DNA from 4 places in the Variovorax sp. FW305-3-2-15-B-LB1 genome. Region 3 is predicted to be linked to each of the others. Evidence: predicted binding sites of a transcription regulator. Region 3 holds the regulator's gene; each other region holds the start of a gene.
What was found. Region 3 encodes sigma-54, which starts transcription at its own class of promoters, with help from an activator protein. Its sites were predicted from a motif close to TGGCANGNAANCTGCTTT; they were not measured.
Positions count from the first base shown of each region.

Region 1 (4,862 bases), on a different contig from region 3:
GCTCTGGAACGGCTTCGGCGCCAGCCTGCCGGTGCTGGGGCGCGCGGCGCCGGTCGCGGGGTTCCTGAATACCCTGGTCGGTGACGGCAGCGACGACGGCGTGATCCGCAGCGTGCCGCTCATCGCCCGCTACGAAGGCGAGCATGCGTCGCCCGGGCACTACGAGTCGCTGGCGCTGGCGGTGTACCGGCTGGCGAACGGCTCGCCGCCCGTGCGGCCGGCGCTCGTGGCCGGCGACGGCAACTTTCCGCGCCTGCAGGCGCTGGTGCTGGGGTCGCTGCGCATCCCGGTCGACCAGAGTGCCAGCCTGCAGGTGCCGTTCCGCGGCCCCGGCGGGCCGCGCGCAGGGTCGTTCCGCTACGTGGCCGCTGCCGACGTCCTTGAGGGCCGACTGGCGCCGGGCGAGTTGAAGGACAAGATCGTGCTGCTCGGCGCCACCGCGCCCGGCCTGCAGGACCTGCGCGCCACCCCGGTCGGCGCGGCGTTTCCGGGCGTCGAAGTGCACGCCAACATCGTCTCGGGCTTGCTCGACCGGCGCCTGCTGGCCGTGCCCGACTACGCGCCGGGTTATGAAGTGCTGACCGTGCTGACGGCGGGGCTGCTGCTCGCGTTCGGGCTGTCGCTGCTGTCCGCATCGCGCGCTGTGCTGCTCGGCGCGGGCGTGGTCGCCGCGCTGGTCGGCCTCAACACCTGGCTCTACGTCGGCCACAGCCTCGTGCTCCCGCTGGCGTCGGCGCTCGTCATGGTGGCGCTGGCCTTCGCGCTCAACATGAGCTGGGGCTACTTCGTCGAATCGCGCGCGCGGCGCGGGCTGGTGCGGCTCTTCGGCACCTACGTGCCGCCGCAGCTGGTCGACGAAATGCTCGTGCGCCCCGGCCGCTACAGCATGCGCGCCGAGAGCAAGGAAATGACCGTGATGTTCTGCGACATGCGCGACTTCACCCGGCTGTCCGAGCAGATGGCGCCGGCCGAGCTGCAGGCCTTCCTGAACACCGTCTTCAGCCGGCTGACCGAGGTGATCAGCGCACACCGCGGCACCGTCGACAAATACATGGGCGACTGCGTCATGGCCTTCTGGGGCGCGCCCATCGACACGCCCGGCCATGCCGCGCTCGCCGTGCAGGCGGCGATCGACATGGCGGCCGCCGTGCACGACATCAACCGCCAGCACCGTGCCAACGGCCGCCCCGAAATCAGCGCGGGCATCGGTTTGAACAGCGGCCTCATGAGCGTCGGCGACATGGGCTCGACCGCGCGCCGCAGCTATACCGTGGTCGGCGACGCGGTCAATCTCGCGTCGCGGCTGGAAGGCCTGAGCGGACACTACGGGGTCGAGATCGTGGCCAGCGGCGCCACCCGCGAGGCGGCGTCCGGGTTCGTCTGGCAGGAACTCGACAGCGTGCGCGTTAAGGGCAAGGCCCAGGCCGTCGCCATCTACACCCCGCTCGCGCCGCAGGCCGACGCCGAGGCGCAGGACCCGACACGGCAGCAACTCGACCGCTGGAGCCAGGTGCTCGCCGCCTACCGCCGCCAGGATTGGGCGCTGGGCCGGAACTTGCTGGCTCCCCTGCTCGCCGCGGATGCGAAAAAAGTCCTTTACCAGCTCTACGCCCAGCGTTTAGCCTCGATGGCGCTTCGCCCGCAAGACCCGGACTGGGACGGCGCCACCCGGTTCGACACCAAATGACGACAGACGCATACAAGGGGTCTTCCACAATGCAGGTTCGCGTGCTGGGTTGCTCGGGCGCCATCGCCAAGGACTGCCGCACCACCTCGTTCCTGGTCGATGCGGACCTGCTCGTGGACGCCGGCACGGGCGTCGGCGACCTCACCCTCGACGAGATGGCCGCCATCGACGACGTGGTGCTCACCCACTCGCACCTCGACCACATCGCCGCCCTGCCCCTGATGCTCGACGCCGTCGGCAGCCGCCGCGCCCGGCCGCTGCGCGTGCATGCCCTGGCCGCCACCATCGACGCGCTGCGGGCGCATGTGTTCAACAACGTCATCTGGCCGAATTTCGAACGCATTCCCAGCCCCGAATCGCCGTTCGTGAGCTTTCACGAGATCGCGGTCGGGCAACGCCTCGAACTGGGCAGCGACGCCCCCAAGCTGATCGAAGTGCTGCCGGCCGTCCACACCGTGCCGGCCTGCGGCTTCGCCATCCGCCGGGCCGAAGGTGGCGCCCACTGGGTCTTCAGCGGCGACACCGAACGCAACCCGCCCTTCTGGGAGCGCATCAACGCGATCGACGTGGCGATGCTGGTCATCGAGACGGCCTTCAGCTCCCGCGAGGAGGCTTTGGCCGAACGCAGCCTGCACCTGTCGCCGGTGGCGCTGGCGCACGAGCTGGCGCATATCGATCCGGGCAAGCAGTACCCGATCTACATCACCCACACCAAGCCGGCCGAGACCGAGGAAATCATGAGCCAGATCGAGATGCTGGCGGGGCGGGAGGTGGCTGGGTTGGCGCAGCGGGACATCCGTTGGCTCAAGGCGGATGGAGTGCTGACCTTCTGACAGGGCCCGGTCGGGCATGACAAATTTGTCGACACAATTGGCATCTGAGTGCGAGTTGTGTCACATCATGTAACCATCTTGTGACCAAAGACGGCCTGATCGAGGGCTGCAGGGTGGGGAAACCGGGTGGCACGGATGCTGCGGAAGTTACCCCGCTCCGGGCTGGTTCCCGGGCTCTACAAACCAACCTGGAGTTAATGAATGAACCGTCGTTCTATCGCACGCAATGTGCAAAAGGGTTTCACCCTGATCGAATTGATGATCGTTGTGGCGATCATTGGTATCTTGGCTGCTGTGGCTCTGCCGGCGTATCAGGATTACACCAAGCGCGCAAAGGTGACGGAGCTGATTTTGGCTGCGTCGGCGTGCCGCACGACGATTAGCGAAGTCGTGCAATCGGCCACAGGCACCTCATTGCCGAACGCAGGTGCATGGGGGTGCGAATCGACTTCTGCCACTTCCCAGTACGTGGCCAGTGTGGCAACCAGCAATGCCGGCGTGGTTACCGTCACGGCTCAGAATATTCCGGGCGTTACCGGAACCATTACCTTGACGCCGTACGTAGGCGCCACTGGAACGACTGTTCCCACTGCCGGTTCGGTTATCGGTCGTTGGGTCTGCAACGGCACCATCGATCCCAAGTTCCGTCCGGGTTCATGCCGCGGGTAATAATTCTCTGAAAGAAATGGGCAGCTTCGGCTGCCTTTTTTTATGTCCAAATTTTCGCTTCGGCAAGTCCTGATTTTTATTACGTCGAGCCTGATTGGGGTTGGCTGGCTTGTTCCCAATCATTACGCGCCATGGGTATCTGCATGGAGCGACGGAGCCTCAATTCTGGTCTTTTTCTTGATGGCGGCTCTGATTCTTGCCGAAGTCAAAATAATAGATCGAGGAAAACAGTCGGCGTTGCTGATGTTTGTCGCGTGCGTTTCGGTTGTTGTTGTTGTTTTTCAGGTTGCATTCGGGAAAATAATATATAGCGGTGATGCACTTGTTTCTGTCTTTTACATACTGATTTGGCTCGGTTGTGTCATTGTTGGGTCTATTGCAAAAGATAAATTGGGAAATGAGTGGTTGTTGGCTTTCTTGGGCGGGCTTGCCGGATTTTCGATTCTGAGTGTCACTATTGCATTGCTTCAGTGGACCGGTTCCCAGGAGTTGGGCGTTTATTTTGCGGAGCTGAAACCGGGGGGGCGCCCATTTGCGAACGTTGCACAGCCCAATCATTTTGGGACTATTTGTTTCGTGGGGCTGTGCGTTGCGCTTTATATTTATGAGCGAAAATTGGTCGGGAGGCTGCCATTTTTTCTTTTTGCCTGCTTTTTTGTCATTGGCATGGTACTGTCTCAGTCACGGACTGGTTTGCTTCAGTTGGCCATTCTTGTGATTTTGCTATGGATGAAGAAGGGGAAATTTCTAATTCGAATTTCAGGAGTTCTGTTATTGCTCTTGTGCGTGCTTGCATTGATTGGCGTCTTCAAGTTTCGTGAAATAAACGATTTTCTGCTTCTTGGTGGCGGGCGTAATTTCCAAAGCTCAGTTGGACAAGAAATAAGGCTGTCTTATTGGGTATCAATGGTCGATGCATTAAGACGCGAGCCGCTCTGGGGTTACGGATGGCAACAGGTCGGGGCGGCGCAATATGCGATTGCACCTGATCATCCTAGCGTCGGAGCTTATTTTGAACACAGTCACAATCTTATTCTTGACTTGATGCTCTGGAATGGGGTTTTTTTGGGTGCTGCTCTTGTGTTGGCCTTGGCCATTTGGTGTTTTGGGGTATTTTTTAAATTGAGGGATGCATCGGAGTTGTGGGTATTTGCCATAATTGTCGGGCTCTTTGTTCATTCGATGCTGGAATACCCTTTTGACTATGCGTATTTTTTAATTCCGCTTGGAATTTTGATGGGATGGCTTCAGAGGGGGGGAGGGGTTGATTTGAAAATGAAAAAAGGGAAGAGTCTGTGTTGTATTCTTGCTCTCACATTCCCATTTTTTCTTGTGATTGTGTTTGACTATGCTCGCTTTGAAGAATCCTTTCGAGAATTTCGACTGGAGGCGGCTGGGATAGGGGCGGAAGCGATGGTGATCTCCACTCCGAATGCTATCGTATTGAATCAGCTAGAGAGTTTTCAAAAATTCGCTGCCAAAGAGGCGCGGCCGAATATGACAGTGGATGAGTTGAATTCAATGAAAATGACAGCGTTGCGGTATGGATATCCTCCTGTCTTATTTCGATATGCTCTTGCGTTGGGGATGAATGACAAAAGTGATGCTGCTCAAGCCGTGATTCTTAGAATTTGCAAAATTCACGGAAGAAAAATGTGCCAAGAAGCTATTGA
Region 1 covers NZ_JBYSZY010000038.1:14,452-19,313, forward strand. Annotated here, with positions in the region: gene AC3WQR_RS21480 (CHASE2 domain-containing protein) at 1-1,687, shown strand, start outside; gene AC3WQR_RS21485 (3',5'-cyclic-nucleotide phosphodiesterase) at 1,717-2,520, shown strand; gene AC3WQR_RS21490 (pilin) at 2,722-3,189, shown strand; gene AC3WQR_RS21495 (PglL family O-oligosaccharyltransferase) at 3,232-4,862, shown strand, end outside.
Region 1: a site for sigma-54 is predicted at 2,648-2,665, ahead of AC3WQR_RS21490 (pilin). Genes of this name have one in related genera too.

Region 2 (4,862 bases), on a different contig from region 3:
TGGAGCGTGTTCGTGACGCGGCCGCTGTCGGCAGGGCTGCTGATTGCCGCAGCCTTGCTGCTGGCCATCGTGCTGTTGCCCGCGATCAAGGCGAAGCGCGAAGAGGCCTTTGTCGAGGACTGACCTCGGCGCCCCGAAAAAAAGCCCCTGGCCAGACGCGAGGGGCTTTTTTTTATTTCAGGAACGCGTCGTAAGCCGTCTTCAGGATCAGCGCACTCACCACCACGATGAACACGATCCGCACGAAGCCCGCCCCGTGCTTCAGCGCCACGCGCGTGCCGACCAGGCTGCCGGCCACGTTGGCCACGGCCATCACCAGCCCGTAGTGCCACCAGACGTGGCCCTTGGCGGCCAGCAGGATCAGCGCGGCGGCGTTGGTCAGGGTGTTGATGACCTTGGCCGAGGCCGAGGCGTTGAGGAAGTCGTAGCCCATCCAGCGCACGAACAAAAACACCAGGAAGCTGCCCGTGCCCGGCCCGAAGAAGCCGTCGTAGAAACCGATGGTCAGGCCGATGGTGCTGGCCGCCAGCGTCTCGGCGCGGCCGCTGAAGCGCGGCGCATGCAGCCGGCCCATGTCCTTGCGCGCCAGCGTGTAGACCAGCACACCCAACAGGATGACCGGCAGCGCCCGGCGCAGGAAGTCGCCCGGGAAGACCGTGACGGTCCAGGCGCCGAGCATCGAGCCGCCGAAGCCCAGCAGCGCGGCCGGCCACATCGCGCTCCAGCGCATCTGCACCCGCTGGCTGAACTGGGCTGCCGAGGCCGCCGTGCCCCAGATGGACGCGCTCTTGTTGGTGCCCAGCAGCGTGGCGGGCGGCGCGCCCGGAAACACCGCAAAAAGGGCCGGCACCAGGATCAACCCGCCGCCGCCCACGATCGCATCGATAAAACCCGCGAGCAGTGAGGCGCCCGTGACCACCAGCATTTCCATGCGGGCGATTGTCTCACCGGAATCGCTATCGAAACGATAGCTGTGGTGGCCGATACCGGCTGGCCAGGAGGCTTGTTTGGCCTGGAGGAAAGCGCCTGCATTCGCGCTGCGAACAGGCAAAAAAAAGCGCCGACCAGCGGCGCTTTTCAAATATCAGACAGGCATCTCGTACGGAGCCTTTGAAGAATGTTCTTGTTGATCGATCGGAAGCTTGTCTCCTCGGACCCTCGGCAGTACGAGCAGGGCCCGTCGCGAGTGCGCAGATTGTGCAAGCGCGCACCCGCCCGGTGCATTAGGAATTACCCGCTTCGTGTTACTTCGACCCTCCGGTTGGGAAACCAAAGTGTTTCAGTCAGTTAACAAGATGGCATGACTCGTGCACACAGGCCTCTTGTCCACCACTCCAAGAAGAAACGGTCATGGCCCTGCTGGCACCCCAAGCCTCCCTGAACGCGGCCGACACCGCCTGGATGATGACCTCGACCGCGCTGGTGCTGCTGATGACGCTGCCCGGCATCGCGCTCTTCTATGCCGGCATGGTGCGGCGCAAGAACGTGCTGGCGACCATGGCCGGGGTGGTGGCGATCGCCGCCGTGGTCTCGCTGACCTGGTTCGCGCTCGGCTACTCGCTGGCCTTCACGCCCGGCTGGCCCTGGCTGGGCAAGCTCTCGCGCATCGGCTTCTCGGGCTTCGAGTACCTGAAGGAGGCCGGCCAGGTGGCTGTGAGCCACGTGGCGCCGAACGTGCCGGAATCGGTCTACGCCATGTTCCAGCTGAGCTTCGCGATCATCACGACCGCGCTGGTGCTCGGCGCGTTTGTCGAGCGCATGCGCTTCTCGGCGCTGCTGTGGTTCGCGCTGCTGTGGAGCGTGCTCGTGTATGCGCCCGTGGCGCACTGGGTGTGGGAGCCGGGCGGCTGGCTCGCGCAGATGGGCGCGCTCGACTTCGCGGGCGGCTCGGTGGTGCACGTCAACGCGGGCATCGCGGGGCTGGTGTGCGCCTATGCGCTCGGGCCGCGCCGGGGCTACGGGCGCGAGGCCTTCGAGCCCTACAGCCTGGCGCTCACCATGACGGGCGCGGGCCTGCTGTGGGTGGGCTGGTTCGGCTTCAATGCCGGCTCGGCGGTGGCGGCCGACGGGCGCGCCGGCCTGGCCATGCTGGTGACGCACATCGCGGCGGCGGCCGGCGCCATGAGCTGGATGATCGGTGAATGGATCGTGCGCCGCAGCCCCTCGCTCTTGGGCCTGTGCTCCGGTCTCGTGGCCGGGCTGGTGGCGATCACGCCGGCGGCCGGCTTCGTCACGCCGCTGTCGGCGCTGGCCATCGGCGCCATCGCCGGGCTGGCCTGCTACTGGGGCGCCACGGGCCTGAAGCACCTGCTCGGTGCGGACGACTCGCTCGACGTGTTCGGCGTGCACGGCATCGGCGGCATCGTGGGTGCGCTGCTCACTGGCGTCTTCGCCGACCCGCGCATCTCGGGCGCGACGGGCAATGTGCTGACACAGGCGATCGCGGTCGCCAGCGTGGCGATCTACAGCGCGGCGGGCACGGCCATCGTGTTGTTCCTGGTGCATGTGCTGGTCGGATTGCGCGTCGACCCCGAGAGCGAACTGGTGGGCCTCGATCTTGCTCAGCATCGTGAACACCTGGGAGCCTGACCACCCGAGGGAGACGCCATGCCATCCATGTCCGAAAGCGAACGCATCGCGCTTGCAGCACGCCTTCACGTGGCACTGCGGCGAAAGCACGGGCGCGTGACCGACACCGAATGGATGGCCACCAACGCCGAGTACGCCGCCGAGATCGTGCGCATGACGCGCCAGCACGCCGCCGAGACGAAAGACGACGAACTCGACCAGCTCGCCACGCGGCTCGAGCAGGCCATGGAGCCGCTGGCCCGCGCCGCGCGGCTGGCGGCGCGCCAGCCCGACGGCCTGCCGCCCACGCCGCCGCCGCGCTACATCGGCGGCCTGCGCTGACGACGCCTCAGTTCGCGGCCAGCGCGGCCTTGCGGATCGACGCCAGCGTGCTCGCGGGCGTGATCGCCTCCGGGTCCAGCAGGCAATGCAGGATCGCCGGCTTGCCGCTGGCGCGCGCACGCGCCAGTGCGGGGCCGAATTCTTCCGTCGTGGTCACGCGCTCGCCGTGCCCGCCGAACACCTCGGCATAGCCACGGAAGTCGGGGTTCTTCAGCTGCGTGGCGCTGATGCGGCCGGGGTAGTGCTTTTCCTGGTGCATGCGGATCGTGCCGTACATGCCGTTGTCCAGCAGCACCACGAGGATCGGCAGGCCGTACTGCACGGCGGTCGCGAACTCCTGGCCGTGCATCATGAAATCTCCGTCGCCCGCGAACACGACCACCTCGCGCTCGGGCCACAGCCGCTTGGCGCCTACGCCGGCCGGCAGGCCGTAGCCCATCGAGCCGCTGGTCGGGGCCAGTTGGCTCGCGAACGCGCGGAACGGCCAGAAGCGATGCACCCAGGTCGCGAAGTTGCCCGCGCCGTTGCAGAAGATGGTGTCGGCCGGCAGCACCTCGCGCAGGTGCTGCATGACCTCGCCCATCTGCAGCGGGCCGGGGATGCGGACCGCGGCCGGATCGCTCCAGCGCAGGAAGTCTTCGCGCGCGGTGTTCGTCTCGGCCTGCCACACGGGTGGCGACGCGGGGCGCAACGCGGACACCGCTTCGGCAAACGCCTGCGGCGTGGCGTGGATGCCCTGCGTCGGGCGGTAGAGCTTGCCGAGCTCGTCGGCATCGGCATGCACATGGACCAGCGCCTGCTTCGGCTGCGGGATCGCGAACAGCTCATAGCCTTGCGACGGCACTTCCGACAGGCGCCCGCCCACCAGCAGCACGAGGTCCGCATCGCGGATGCGCGCCAGCATGCGCGGATTGGCGCCGAGCCCCAGGTCACCCGCGTAGCAGGGGTGCTCGGCGGACATCAGCATCTGGCGGCGGAACGAGCAGTACACGGGCAGCGCATGCGCCTCGGCGAACTGAGCGAACTGCTGCGTCGCGGCTTCGGACCAGCGGCTGCCGCCCAGGATGACGACCGGCCGCTGCGCCTGCGACAGGCGCAGCTGCAACTCGGCGATCTGCGCCGCGCCCGGATGCGTTTCGGTGACGGCATACGGCAGCGCATCGGCCACCACGGCGGCTTCGGTCAGCATGTCTTCGGGCAGCGCGATCACCACCGGACCGGGCCGGCCCGAGGTCGCGACATGGAAAGCGCGCGACACCAGCTCGGGCACGCGCGCCGGGTCGTCGATCTGCACGACCCACTTGGCCATCGTGCCGAAGACCGCGCTGTAGTCCAGCTCCTGGAAGGCTTCGCGGCCCATCGCGTCGCGCGCGACCTGGCCGACGAACAGCAGGAGCGGCGTCGAGTCCTGGTGCGCGATGTGCACGCCCGCCGCCGCGTTGGTGGCGCCGGGGCCGCGCGTGACGAAGCAGATGCCGGGCTGGCCCGTGAGCTTGCCCTGCGCCTCGGCCATCATCGTCGCGCCGCCTTCCTGCCGGCACACCGTCACGTCGATCGATGCGTCGTGCAGCGCGTCGAGCACGGCCAGGAAGCTTTCGCCGGGCACGCAGAAGAGCTGCTGGACGCCATGGGTGATGAGCTGGTCGACCAGGATCTGGCCGCCGGTGCGGGAGGAAGTCATGAGGGTTCCAGTGGAATGAAGAGGAGAGGTCAGGAGAGCGCGGCGCAGGCGGCGGCGATGCGCGCGCACGCCTCTTCGAGCTGCGCCATCGACGTCGCATACGAGATGCGGAAATACGGTGCAAGCCCGAACACGCTGCCCGGCACCACCGCCACCTCGACCTCCTGCAGCAGGTAGCGGCAGAAGTCGCTGTCGGTCTGCAGCAGCGCGCCGGCGGCGGTGCGCTTGCCGAGCACGCCGGCGCAGCTTGCGAAGGTGTAGAAGGCGCCCT
Region 2 covers NZ_JBYSZY010000040.1:47,718-52,579, reverse strand. Annotated here, with positions in the region: gene AC3WQR_RS22280 (tripartite tricarboxylate transporter permease) at 1-123, shown strand, start outside; gene AC3WQR_RS22275 (sulfite exporter TauE/SafE family protein) at 173-931, opposite strand; gene AC3WQR_RS22270 (ammonium transporter) at 1,351-2,589, shown strand; gene AC3WQR_RS22265 (hypothetical protein) at 2,608-2,910, shown strand; gene AC3WQR_RS22260 (thiamine pyrophosphate-binding protein) at 2,918-4,591, opposite strand; gene AC3WQR_RS22255 (pyridoxal phosphate-dependent aminotransferase) at 4,621-4,862, opposite strand, start outside.
Region 2: a site for sigma-54 is predicted at 1,297-1,314, ahead of AC3WQR_RS22270 (ammonium transporter). Genes of this name have one in related genera too.

Region 3 (4,862 bases):
GGTAGGGCGAGACCAGCGTCACCTCGCTGCGCGCGCGGCGCATCTGCTCGACCACGTTGTAGCGCACGCTGTCCACGTCGAGCAACGGCACGCCGCCGTACGACGCGGTCTTGCCGATCACGCGGTCGGGCGAATCGGCGTAGGCCTCGGCGGTGGTCCAGATCAGGCCGAGCTTGCCGGCGTCGAGGTCGTCGGCCACGGGGCTGTAGCCGAGCAGGTCGTTGGGCGCGGGCCTGGGCGGCGGCGGCGTGGTGTCGGGGCCGGTGGCGGCGTCGAAGCGGCGCTGCAGTTCTTCGCGCGGCAGGTCGGTGTGCACGACCGCGCCGATCGGGCGCACGTGCGGGCTGTTCCAGTACTGGTCGAACAGCACGCCCAGGCGCGGGATCAGCGCGCCCGTGACGAAGGTGTCGAGGTCGATGAAGTTCGGGCCGGTGGTGCGGCGGAAGTACTGGTTGCCGATGTTGCGCCCGCCCGCCACCGCCATCGCGCCGTCGGCGATGAAGAGCTTGTTGTGCATGCGGCGGTTGACGCGGCTGAAGTCGAACAGCGACGCGGTGAAGCGCTTGAGCAGGCTGCCGCGCCCGGCCGGGAACGGGTTGAACAGGCGCAGCTCCACGTTCGGCGTGGCGGCCAGGCCGAGCAGCAACTCGTCTTCGCCGGACGTGTACAGGTCGTCCATCAAGAGGCGCACGCGCACGCCGCGCTGGGCCGCATCGCGCAGGGTGCGCAGCAGGTAGCGGCCGGTCTCGTCGTTCTCGATCTGGTAGTACTGCACGTCGAGTGTGCGCTGCGCGCGGCGCGCCAGTTGCAGCCGCGTGTCGAAGGCGAAGTCGCCGCCGGGCATCAGGCGAAAGCCGCTGAGGTCGGGGTCGGGCTGCGAAGCCAGCGCGATCTTGCCGAGCGCGGTGTCGGCCGAGACGGCGATGGCCTTGGTGGGCGGGCGCGGTGCCTCGTCGGGCAAGGTGGCACAGCCGGCGAACAGCGATGCAGCCACGAGGGCGAAGACCCAATGCCCCCAGCGCGACAGCAGGCGACGGGTCATCGTGAGCTTTCTACAGGGCTTTGCGCAGGTTGGCCGGTGCGATGCGCAAGGCTTCGCGGTACTTGGCCACGGTGCGGCGCGCGCACTCGATGCCCTGCTCTTTCAGCATCTCGGAGATCTGGCTGTCGGACAGCGGCTTCTTGATGCTCTCGGAACTCACGAACTGCTTGATCAGCGCGCGCACCGCGGTGCTCGACGCGTTGCCGCCGGTCTCGGTGCCCAGCGCCGAGCCGAAGAAGTACTTGAGCTCGACCGTGCCGAAGGGCGTGGCCATGTACTTGGCGGTGGTCACGCGCGAGATGGTCGACTCGTGCAGGCCCAGCTCGTCGGCGATCTCGCGCAGCACCAGCGGGCGCATGGCCAGCTCGCCGTGCACGAAGTAGCTCTTCTGGCGCTCGACGATGGCGTTGCTCACGCGCAGGATGGTGTCGAAGCGCTGCTGGATGTTCTTGATGAACCAGCGCGCCTCCTGCAACCGCTGCGACAGCGCCTGGCTGCCCTCGCCCTTGTGCGACTTGAGCGCGCCGGCGTAGATGTCGTGCACGCGCAGGCGCGGCATGACCTCGGGATTGAGCATGACGCGGAACTTCACATTGGTGCCGCGCCCGGTCTTGGTGACGATCACGTCGGGGATGACGATGTTGCGCTCGACGTCGACAAAGCGGCGTCCCGGCTTGGGTTCGAGCCGCGCAATGACCTGCAGCGCCGAGCGCACCAGGTCTTCGTTGGTTCGCGTGAGCGTGGCCAGGCGCTTGAAGTCGCGCCGCGCGAGCAGCTCCATCGGCTGCTTGCAGATCGCGATGGCGGTCTTGCGGATGAGCGCTTCGGCCTCGGTCTCGTCTTCGCTGGCGAGCGCCTTGAGCTGGATGCTCAGGCATTCGCCGAGGTCGCGCGCGCCGACGCCGACCGGCTCCAGGCTCTGCAGCAGGCCCAGCGCCACCTGGAAGTGGTGCACCAGGTCGTCGAACTGGTCGTTGTCGTCGCCCGCCAGGCCCGAGGCCAGCGCGGGCAGCGAGTCTTCGAGGTAGCCGTCGTCGTTGAGCGATTCGATCAGGAAGCGCAGCGCGGCACAGTCGTTTTCGTTCAGGCGCAGGCTCAGCGCCTGGCGGTGCAGGAACGACTGCAGCGACTCCTGGCTGCGCGCGAGCTCGGTGGCGTCGGCACGCTCGTCGTCGCCCAGGTTGTTCTGGCGCGCGGGTGCGTCGCTGCCCCACTCGCTGTCGTCGGGCGCCATGTCGACGGTGCCGTCGCCTTCCCAGTCGGGCTCGCGCTCGGCGATCTCGGCGGCGGGGCCGTCGGAGTCGGGGGTCGAGGTGGTGGTGTCGCTGGACGTGGAGGACGTGCTGGCGGCGGAGGGCGTGAACTCGGCCTCCCCCTCGCCCGCGTCGTCGCGCGGCACCGGCGCGTCGGCCGTGTCCAGCCCGAACTCCTCGCGCGCCGCTTCTTCCGCGGTGCGTTCGAGGAACGGGTTCTCGTCCAGCATCTGCTCCACCTCCTGGCTCAGTTCGAGCGTGGAGAGCTGGAGCAGGCGAATGGACTGCTGCAGCTGTGGCGTCAGTGCCAGATGCTGCGAGACGCGAAGGGACAGCCCTTGCTTCATAGGAACCGCCCCCGCCCTTACATGCGGAAGTGCTCGCCCAGGTACACCCTGCGTACCTCGGCGTTGTCGACGATCTCCGAGGGTGTGCCTTGTGCCAGCACGTGCCCGTCGCTGATGATGAACGCGTGATCGCAGATGCCCAGCGTCTCACGCACGTTGTGGTCGGTGATGAGCACGCCGATGCCGCGCTCTTTCAGGAAGCTGATGATCCGCTGGATCTCGATCACCGCGATCGGGTCGATGCCGGCGAAGGGCTCATCCAGCAGGATGAAGCGCGGCTGCGTGGCCAGCGCGCGCGCGATCTCGACGCGGCGGCGCTCGCCGCCCGACAGCGCGAGCGCTGGCGAATCGCGCAGGTGGTCCACGCGCAGGTCGGCCAGCAGGTCGGCCAGGCGCTCTTCGGTGTGCTGCTTGGTCAGCGGCATCATGCGGCCGTTGGCGTCGGGCTCGCGCTGCAACTCGAGCACGGCGCGCACGTTTTCCTCGACCGTGAGCTTGCGGAAGATCGAGGCTTCCTGCGGCAGGTAGCTCAGGCCCATGCGCGCGCGGCGGTGGATGGGCATGTGGGCGATGGGCTCGCCGTCGATGGTGATCTCGCCGGCGTCGGCGCGCACCAGCCCGACGATCATGTAGAACGAGGTGGTCTTGCCCGCGCCGTTGGGGCCGAGCAGTCCGACGACCTCGCCCTTTTGCACGTCGAGCGAGACGTCTTTCACGACCGTGCGGCTGCCGTAGCTCTTCTTGAGGCCGCGCGCCACGAGGCGGCTGCCCGGAATGCCGTCGGCGGTCTGGGTTCCTGCGGTTTCGATCACTTGCGCCCTTCCCCTTCGGTGCCGCCCAGCGTGGTGCTCGGGCGCAGCCCGGCGCCGGGCGCGGGAGTGGGTGCCGGGGCCGCGGGCTTCTTGCCACCCGCTGCCGGTGCGGAGCCGGGCGCCGCCGGGGCCGGCGTGGCCTTCGGCGTGAGGATGGCCTTGACGCGGCCGCCGCCGCCCGCCGAGACGCCGGCGTTCGGCGGCACGAGGGAACCGTTGACGGTGTAGGTGTCGTTGCTCTGGTCGTAGACGATCAGCGCGCCGCTGCTCTCGTCGTTGGCCGTGGCGCCGATCAGCCGGCGCATGACGGCACGGCGGATGAACTTGACGTTGTCGGCGCGGCTGTCGTACTCGATGACTTCCGACTCGCCCTCGATCCACTCGTCGCCGGCGTTGCGCTTCTGCTTGTAATAGGCCAGCTTGCCGGGCGCCGCCGTGACCACGCCGTACTGGTAGCCCTCGGCGTCCTGGCGCACGTCCAGCCGCGCGCCGCGGATGATGATCGTGCCCTTCGTGACCAGCACGTTGCCGGTGAACACGCTGGTCTGTTTCAGGTCGTCGTAGCGCATCGAGTCGGACTCGATGTTCATCGGCTTGGTGCGGTCGGCGGTTTCGGCCAGAGCGCCCGAGGCGGCACCGGCCAGCAACAGCGCACCGAAAGCCAGGCGGCCGAGGCGACGAAGGGTGGGGAATGTGGGGATGGAGGGCAATGTCATAAAGGCACGAAACTTGCTCTGAAACATTGTATGCGTGGGATGGCAATTGCCCACCGCCGCCAATGAAAAAGCCCGCCGAAGCGGGCCTTGCATTCGACCAAGAAAGCAGGTCGCCGGGTCGGTCAGCCCTTCTTGGCTTCGCCGATGAGGAAGGTCGCGACCTGCAGCACCTTGGACATGCTGCCGGCGGTTTCGCCGTCGACATACCAACGGCCCGCCACGGCCAGGGCCGGCACGCCGGCGACCTTGTAGGCCTCGGTCTGCTGCGCCGCACGGCGGGCCTTGCTGGCCACGCCGAAGGACGCAAAGGTTTCCTTGAACTTGGCGCCGTCGAGGCCGGCACGCTCGGCCCAGGCCTGGATGTTGGCTTCGCCGTTCAGGTTCTGGCGCTGCGCGTGGATCGCGGCGAAGACCTTCGGGTGGTACTCGTCCAGCTTGCCCATGGCTTCGAGCGTGAAGTACAGGCGCTGCTTGGCTTCGACGTCGTTGCCCACGAAGGGCACGGGGATGCGGCGGAAGGCCACTTCCTTCGGGGCTGCCTTGACCCAGGCTTCGAGCGAGGGCTCGAAGTCGTTGCAATGCGGGCAGTTGTACGAGAAGAACTCGACCACCTCGACCTTGCCGGCGGGTGCATCGACGGGCACGCGCTTGTCGAGCACGAGGAAATCGGTGCCGGCCTTGGGGGCGCGCTG
Region 3 covers NZ_JBYSZY010000034.1:60,109-64,970, reverse strand. Annotated here, with positions in the region: gene AC3WQR_RS20430 (phospholipase D family protein) at 1-1,042, opposite strand, end outside; gene rpoN (RNA polymerase factor sigma-54) at 1,053-2,642, opposite strand; gene lptB (LPS export ABC transporter ATP-binding protein) at 2,660-3,454, opposite strand; gene lptA (lipopolysaccharide transport periplasmic protein LptA) at 3,451-4,170, opposite strand; gene AC3WQR_RS20410 (thiol:disulfide interchange protein DsbA/DsbL) at 4,293-4,862, opposite strand, start outside.

Region 4 (4,862 bases), on a different contig from region 3:
CTTCCAGATGTCCTGCGTCGTGATGCCGGTGAAGCCGATGCCGTCCATGATCGCGCGCTGGCCCCAGGGCTCGCCCACGCAGTAGCCGTCCATGTTGCCCACGCGCATGTTGGCCACCATCTGCGGGGGCGGCACGGTGATGTTCTTCACGTCCTTGAACGGGTCGATGCCGGCCGAGGCGAGCCAGTAGTAGAGCCACATGGCGTGCGTGCCGGTGGGGAAGGTGTGGGCGAAGGTGTATTCGCCCTTTTCCTTGGCGATGAGCTTGGCGAGCGAGGCCGCATCGACCGCGCCCTTGTCGGCCAGCTTCTTCGACAGCGTGATGGCCTGGCCGTTGTTGTTCAGGGTCATGAGCACGGCCATGTCCTTCTTCGGCCCGCTCACGCCCAGGTGCATGCCGTACACGAGGCCGTAGAGCACGTGCGCCATGTCGAGGTCGCCGTTCACGAGCTTGTCGCGCACGCCGGCCCAGCTGGCTTCCTTGCTCGGCACGATCTTCACGCCGTACTTCTTGTCGATGCCCAGCACCGAGGCCATCACCACGCTGGCGCAATCGGTCAGCGGGATGAAGCCGATCTTCACTTCTTCCTTCTCGGGCTTGTCCGAGCCCTGGGCCCAGACGGCGGCGCGCAGCGCGGGGTCGATGCCCACGGCGCCGAGGGCGGCGGCCTGCAGCACGCGGCGCCGGCTCAGTTTGGTTTTCAGCAGCAGATCGGACATGGGCGGGGCTCCAGAAGTGAAAGACAAAAACGAAAAGGCGTCCGCACCGCGCAGGGGCTGCTCGTGAACGAGCCCTTGCGGGATGGGGACGCCTTTGTCCGGTTCGGTGGGCCGCACCCGCCGTTGGGTGCAACCTGCCTGAAGACCTTGCGGTCTGTGACAAGCTCCATGCAAGCGGTGTGCCAGCCCGCAACTGCCGTTGGGAGCTATGGAAAAGATAGCTGGCAGGGCGCGCCGGTGCAGGAGAAAGTTCCAGTCGGCCTGCGAAACCGGGCTACGCACAACTGTTGTGCGCTGCACCAATCCAAGCGGCCCGGGTCAGCGCCGCGGTGCAGGTTCGAGCGGCAGGTAGTCGGCCATGGCCAGCATCGACTCGGCCACGTCGACGAGGCGGCGCTTCTGGTTCATGGCGGTCTGGCGCAGCATCTTGTGCGCCTCGGCCTCGCTCAGGCGTCGGTGCGCCATCAGCAGGCCCTTGGCGCGCTCGACGATCTTGCGTTCGTTGAGCGAGGCCCGCACGGTGTCGAGCTCGTCGCTCATGGCCTGCAGGCGCTGCGACTGCTCCTGGACCATGTCGAGCACCGAGCGTTCGAGGTGGCGCCCGAGCTGCGCCGGCGTGGCGTCCTGCGCCTGCTGGGCATCGTCAAAGAAGAGCGCGCCGCCGGCCTGCGGGGCCAGCGTGCCGAGCAGTTGCCGGTAGGCCGCCAGCTCGCTGCGCGCCTGGGCGGTCTTGTGGTCGCACAGCGCGCGCAGGTCGGCCGAGAGGCGGTTCTCGACCGTCTGCATGGCGTCGATGCGCCGCGTGCAGCAGTCGAACCAGGCCTGGCTCAGCACCGCGTCGGCGGGCACCGAGGTGGCGCCCTTGCGGCGCAGGCGCTCGAGCTCGGCCAGCACGGCGTCCGACTGGCTGTCGTGCCACAGCGTGCGCACCGCGTCGCCCGAGAAATCGATGAACACCTGGAAGCAGCGCTCCTGCGACTCGATGAGATGGCTCCACTGCTGGCGCTGCGCGTCGTCGCCCCGGCCCAGCGCGAGCGCGGCGGCGCCGAAGGCCCGCTCCTGGCCGGCGAACTCCTTGCCCTGCATGAAGTTGAACATCGCCACCAGCAGGCGCGAGATCTCGGGGTCGGTGGCGCCGTCTGCCGCCTCGAACACCACCGCCAGCAGGCCGGCCACCAGCTTGGCGAAGGCGGCCACGGCCTGCACCGGCTGGAGTTCGAGTGCGTCGATGCGCCGGCGCAGCGCGGGCAGAGCGTCCAGGCCGGGCAGCACCCAGGCGATGCGGCTGAACAGGCGCGCGCCATGGCCGGCGCCCACCGCGCGATGGTGCTCGGCCTCGAGCCGATCGAAGCCGGCGCGCACCTGCTGCTCGAGCGCCAGGCATTCGGCGATCTGCGGGCCGCGCTGGTCGGCAAAGCGCCCGCCGTGCGAGGCCAGGAACACGTTCGACATGCCGCGCTCGCGCTGCAGCGCATGCACGAGCCGCCCGATGGCGCCGACCAGCTCGCTGGTGCGCGCGAGCTGGTCCAGCGCGTCGATCTCGCATCGGCGCGCGGCGATCAGGAAGCTCAGGCCGGAAGTCATTCGTGGGGGCGCAGAAGGAGCGCATCCCGCTCGTGCAACTTCCGTGCCTTGCTTGCCCCTTCGCGGGCGCCGCCGGCGGGCGGCCCCTACACTCGGCGCCATGCTCTTGTTGGGAATCGAATCATCCTGCGACGAGACCGGCGTGGCGCTGGTCGAGTCGCACGGCGACGCGCTGCCGCTGCTGCGTTCGCACGCGCTGCACAGCCAGATCGCCATGCACCAGGCCTACGGCGGCGTGGTGCCCGAGCTGGCCAGCCGCGACCACATCCGCCGCGTGCTGCCGCTCACCGAAGCCGTCATGGCCGAGGCCGGACGCTCGCTGGCCGAGATCGACGTGGTGGCCTACACGCGCGGCCCGGGCCTGGCCGGTGCGCTGCTCGTGGGCGCGGGCGTGGCCTGCGCGCTCGGCGTGGCGCTGGGCAAGCCGGTGCTGGGGGTGCATCACCTCGAAGGGCATCTGCTGTCGCCGTTCCTGAGCGCCGACCCGCCCGAATTTCCGTTCGTGGCGCTGCTGGTGTCGGGCGGCCACACGCAGCTGATGCGGGTCGACGGCGTGGGCCGCTACGAACTGCTCGGTGAAACCATCGACGACGCGGCCGGCGAGGCCTTCGACAAGAGCGCCAAGCTCATGGGCCTGCCGTACCCCGGCGGCCCCTGGCTCGCGAAGCTGGCCGAAGGCGGCGACGCCGCGGCCTTCAAGCTGCCGCGCCCGCTGCTGCACAGCGGCGACCTCGATTTTTCGTTTGCCGGCCTGAAGACGGCCGTGCTCACGCAGGCCAAGAAGCTCGGCGACCAGCTCGAGGCGCGCAAGGCCGACCTGGCCGCCTCCACGCAGGCGGCGATCGTCGAAGTGCTGCTGAAGAAGTCGCTCGCGGCGCTGGACCAGACCGGCCTGAAGCGGCTGGTGGTGGCCGGCGGCGTGGGGGCCAACAAGAACCTGCGCGAGCAGCTGAACGCGGCCTGCGCCAAGCGCAAGGTGCGCGTGCACTACCCCGAGCTGCACCTGTGCACCGACAACGGCGCCATGATCGCCATGGCGGCCGCGATGCGGCTGCAGTCGGGCCTGTCGCAGGCTTCGGAGCGCTACGCCTTCGACGTCAAGCCGCGATGGCCGATGGCATCGCTGATGACGCCCGAGACGCCGCTGCCGGAAACCGTGTAGCCGGCTGCTGCCGTGCACGCCCCAGCGAGGGCAGCGGCAGCACGTCGAGCACGTTGCGCCAGAGCTGGCGCCACTCGGGCCAGTCGTGGCCGCCTTCGGTCGTGAACACGCGCCCCGGGGGCAGGGCGTCGGCCAGCAGCTTGTGGTTGCTGGCAAAGCGGTCGGCCAGGCCGAAACCCAGGTACAGCGGCGGCAGGTCCTGGGAAGGCTTCGGCGCCAGGTACTGCTGGAAGAAGGGCCAGAGCTTGCGGTCGGGTTCCTCGTCGGGCTGCGGCCCGGTGGGGGCCTGCCAGGCGCGCAGGCCGCCGGCCTTCTTGATTTCCGCACCGAGCACGCGGCGCCCGAGGTAGGGCGCCAGCGCCACGATGCCGTCCACCGAGCCCGGCCGCGCCAGTTCGTGGATCAGCGCGCCGAATCCGCCGATGGAAATGCCGACCAGCCAGATCGAGGTGTAGCCCTTGGCCCGCTGCGGCTCGATGACGTCGGCGTGCAGCCGCTCGCTGAGGGTCTGGTCGTAGTAGTAGGAGACGTCCGCATCGACCAGCAGTGCGTCGGCTGCGAGGTGCCGCTCGCGCACGGCGCTGATGAAGCCCTCGCGCTCGAACTCTTCGGGTTTGAGGTAGGCCCCTGGCAGGAAGATCAGGAGCGTGTCGGACCGTTCGTTGTCATTGGCTGACTGCAGGTGCGTTTTCATGGTGCCTTGAGGCACACCCGCTGTCCGCACCGCCCGGGAACTCGATGCGTTTACGAGATGCCCACGAAGAAGAAAGTACTAATAAATCGTCACATCATGTGACGTTATTTGGCACTATTGTGAATACGGCGCTTGTTTAAAGTCAAAACAAGCTGTCACTAACATTTTCTTCGTGGGGGCATCGCCGGGACTAGTTGATCTGCAAGTTCGAAACCTGGCTTGCCGGCACCAGCTTGCCCAGCTTCAGGGTCAGCACGCCGTTCTCCAGCTTGGCTTCGCTGGTGGCCAGGTCGATGGCTTGCGGCAGCTCGTAGGCGAGCTTGATCTGGCGCTTGGCTTCGGCCTTGCTTTCGATGCGGACCACGGCGCCTTCGATGGCCACCGACAGGTCTTCACGCGACAGGCCGGGCACGTCCAGCGACAGGGTCCAGCTCTTGTCGTCCTGCTCGACCAGAGGGGAGCGGCGGGCGCCGGCGAAGGCCTCGTTCACGAAGCGCTCGAAGGCGCGGTCGTGGGCACGGGGAGCGAAATGCGCGCGGTGGGTGGGGGTGAAGAACATGGCGAAAACTCCTGGGTGAATGAACACAATGGGGACATGGAATGTGTGTCCCTTACACTGCGCGGCCTTTCCATCGTGAGTGCCGCTTGACACCTCATCTAGGCGCATCGGCACGCGTTTCAAGACAATGAAAACCCCCTTTA
Region 4 covers NZ_JBYSZY010000019.1:4,173-9,034, reverse strand. Annotated here, with positions in the region: gene AC3WQR_RS14160 (CmpA/NrtA family ABC transporter substrate-binding protein) at 1-720, opposite strand, end outside; gene AC3WQR_RS14155 (nitrate- and nitrite sensing domain-containing protein) at 1,039-2,304, opposite strand; gene tsaD (tRNA (adenosine(37)-N6)-threonylcarbamoyltransferase complex transferase subunit TsaD) at 2,405-3,466, shown strand; gene AC3WQR_RS14145 (alpha/beta hydrolase) at 3,402-4,160, opposite strand; gene AC3WQR_RS14140 (Hsp20/alpha crystallin family protein) at 4,351-4,719, opposite strand; gene AC3WQR_RS14135 (branched-chain amino acid ABC transporter substrate-binding protein) at 4,847-4,862, shown strand, end outside.
Region 4: a site for sigma-54 is predicted at 2,336-2,353, ahead of AC3WQR_RS14155 (nitrate- and nitrite sensing domain-containing protein). Genes of this name have one in related genera too.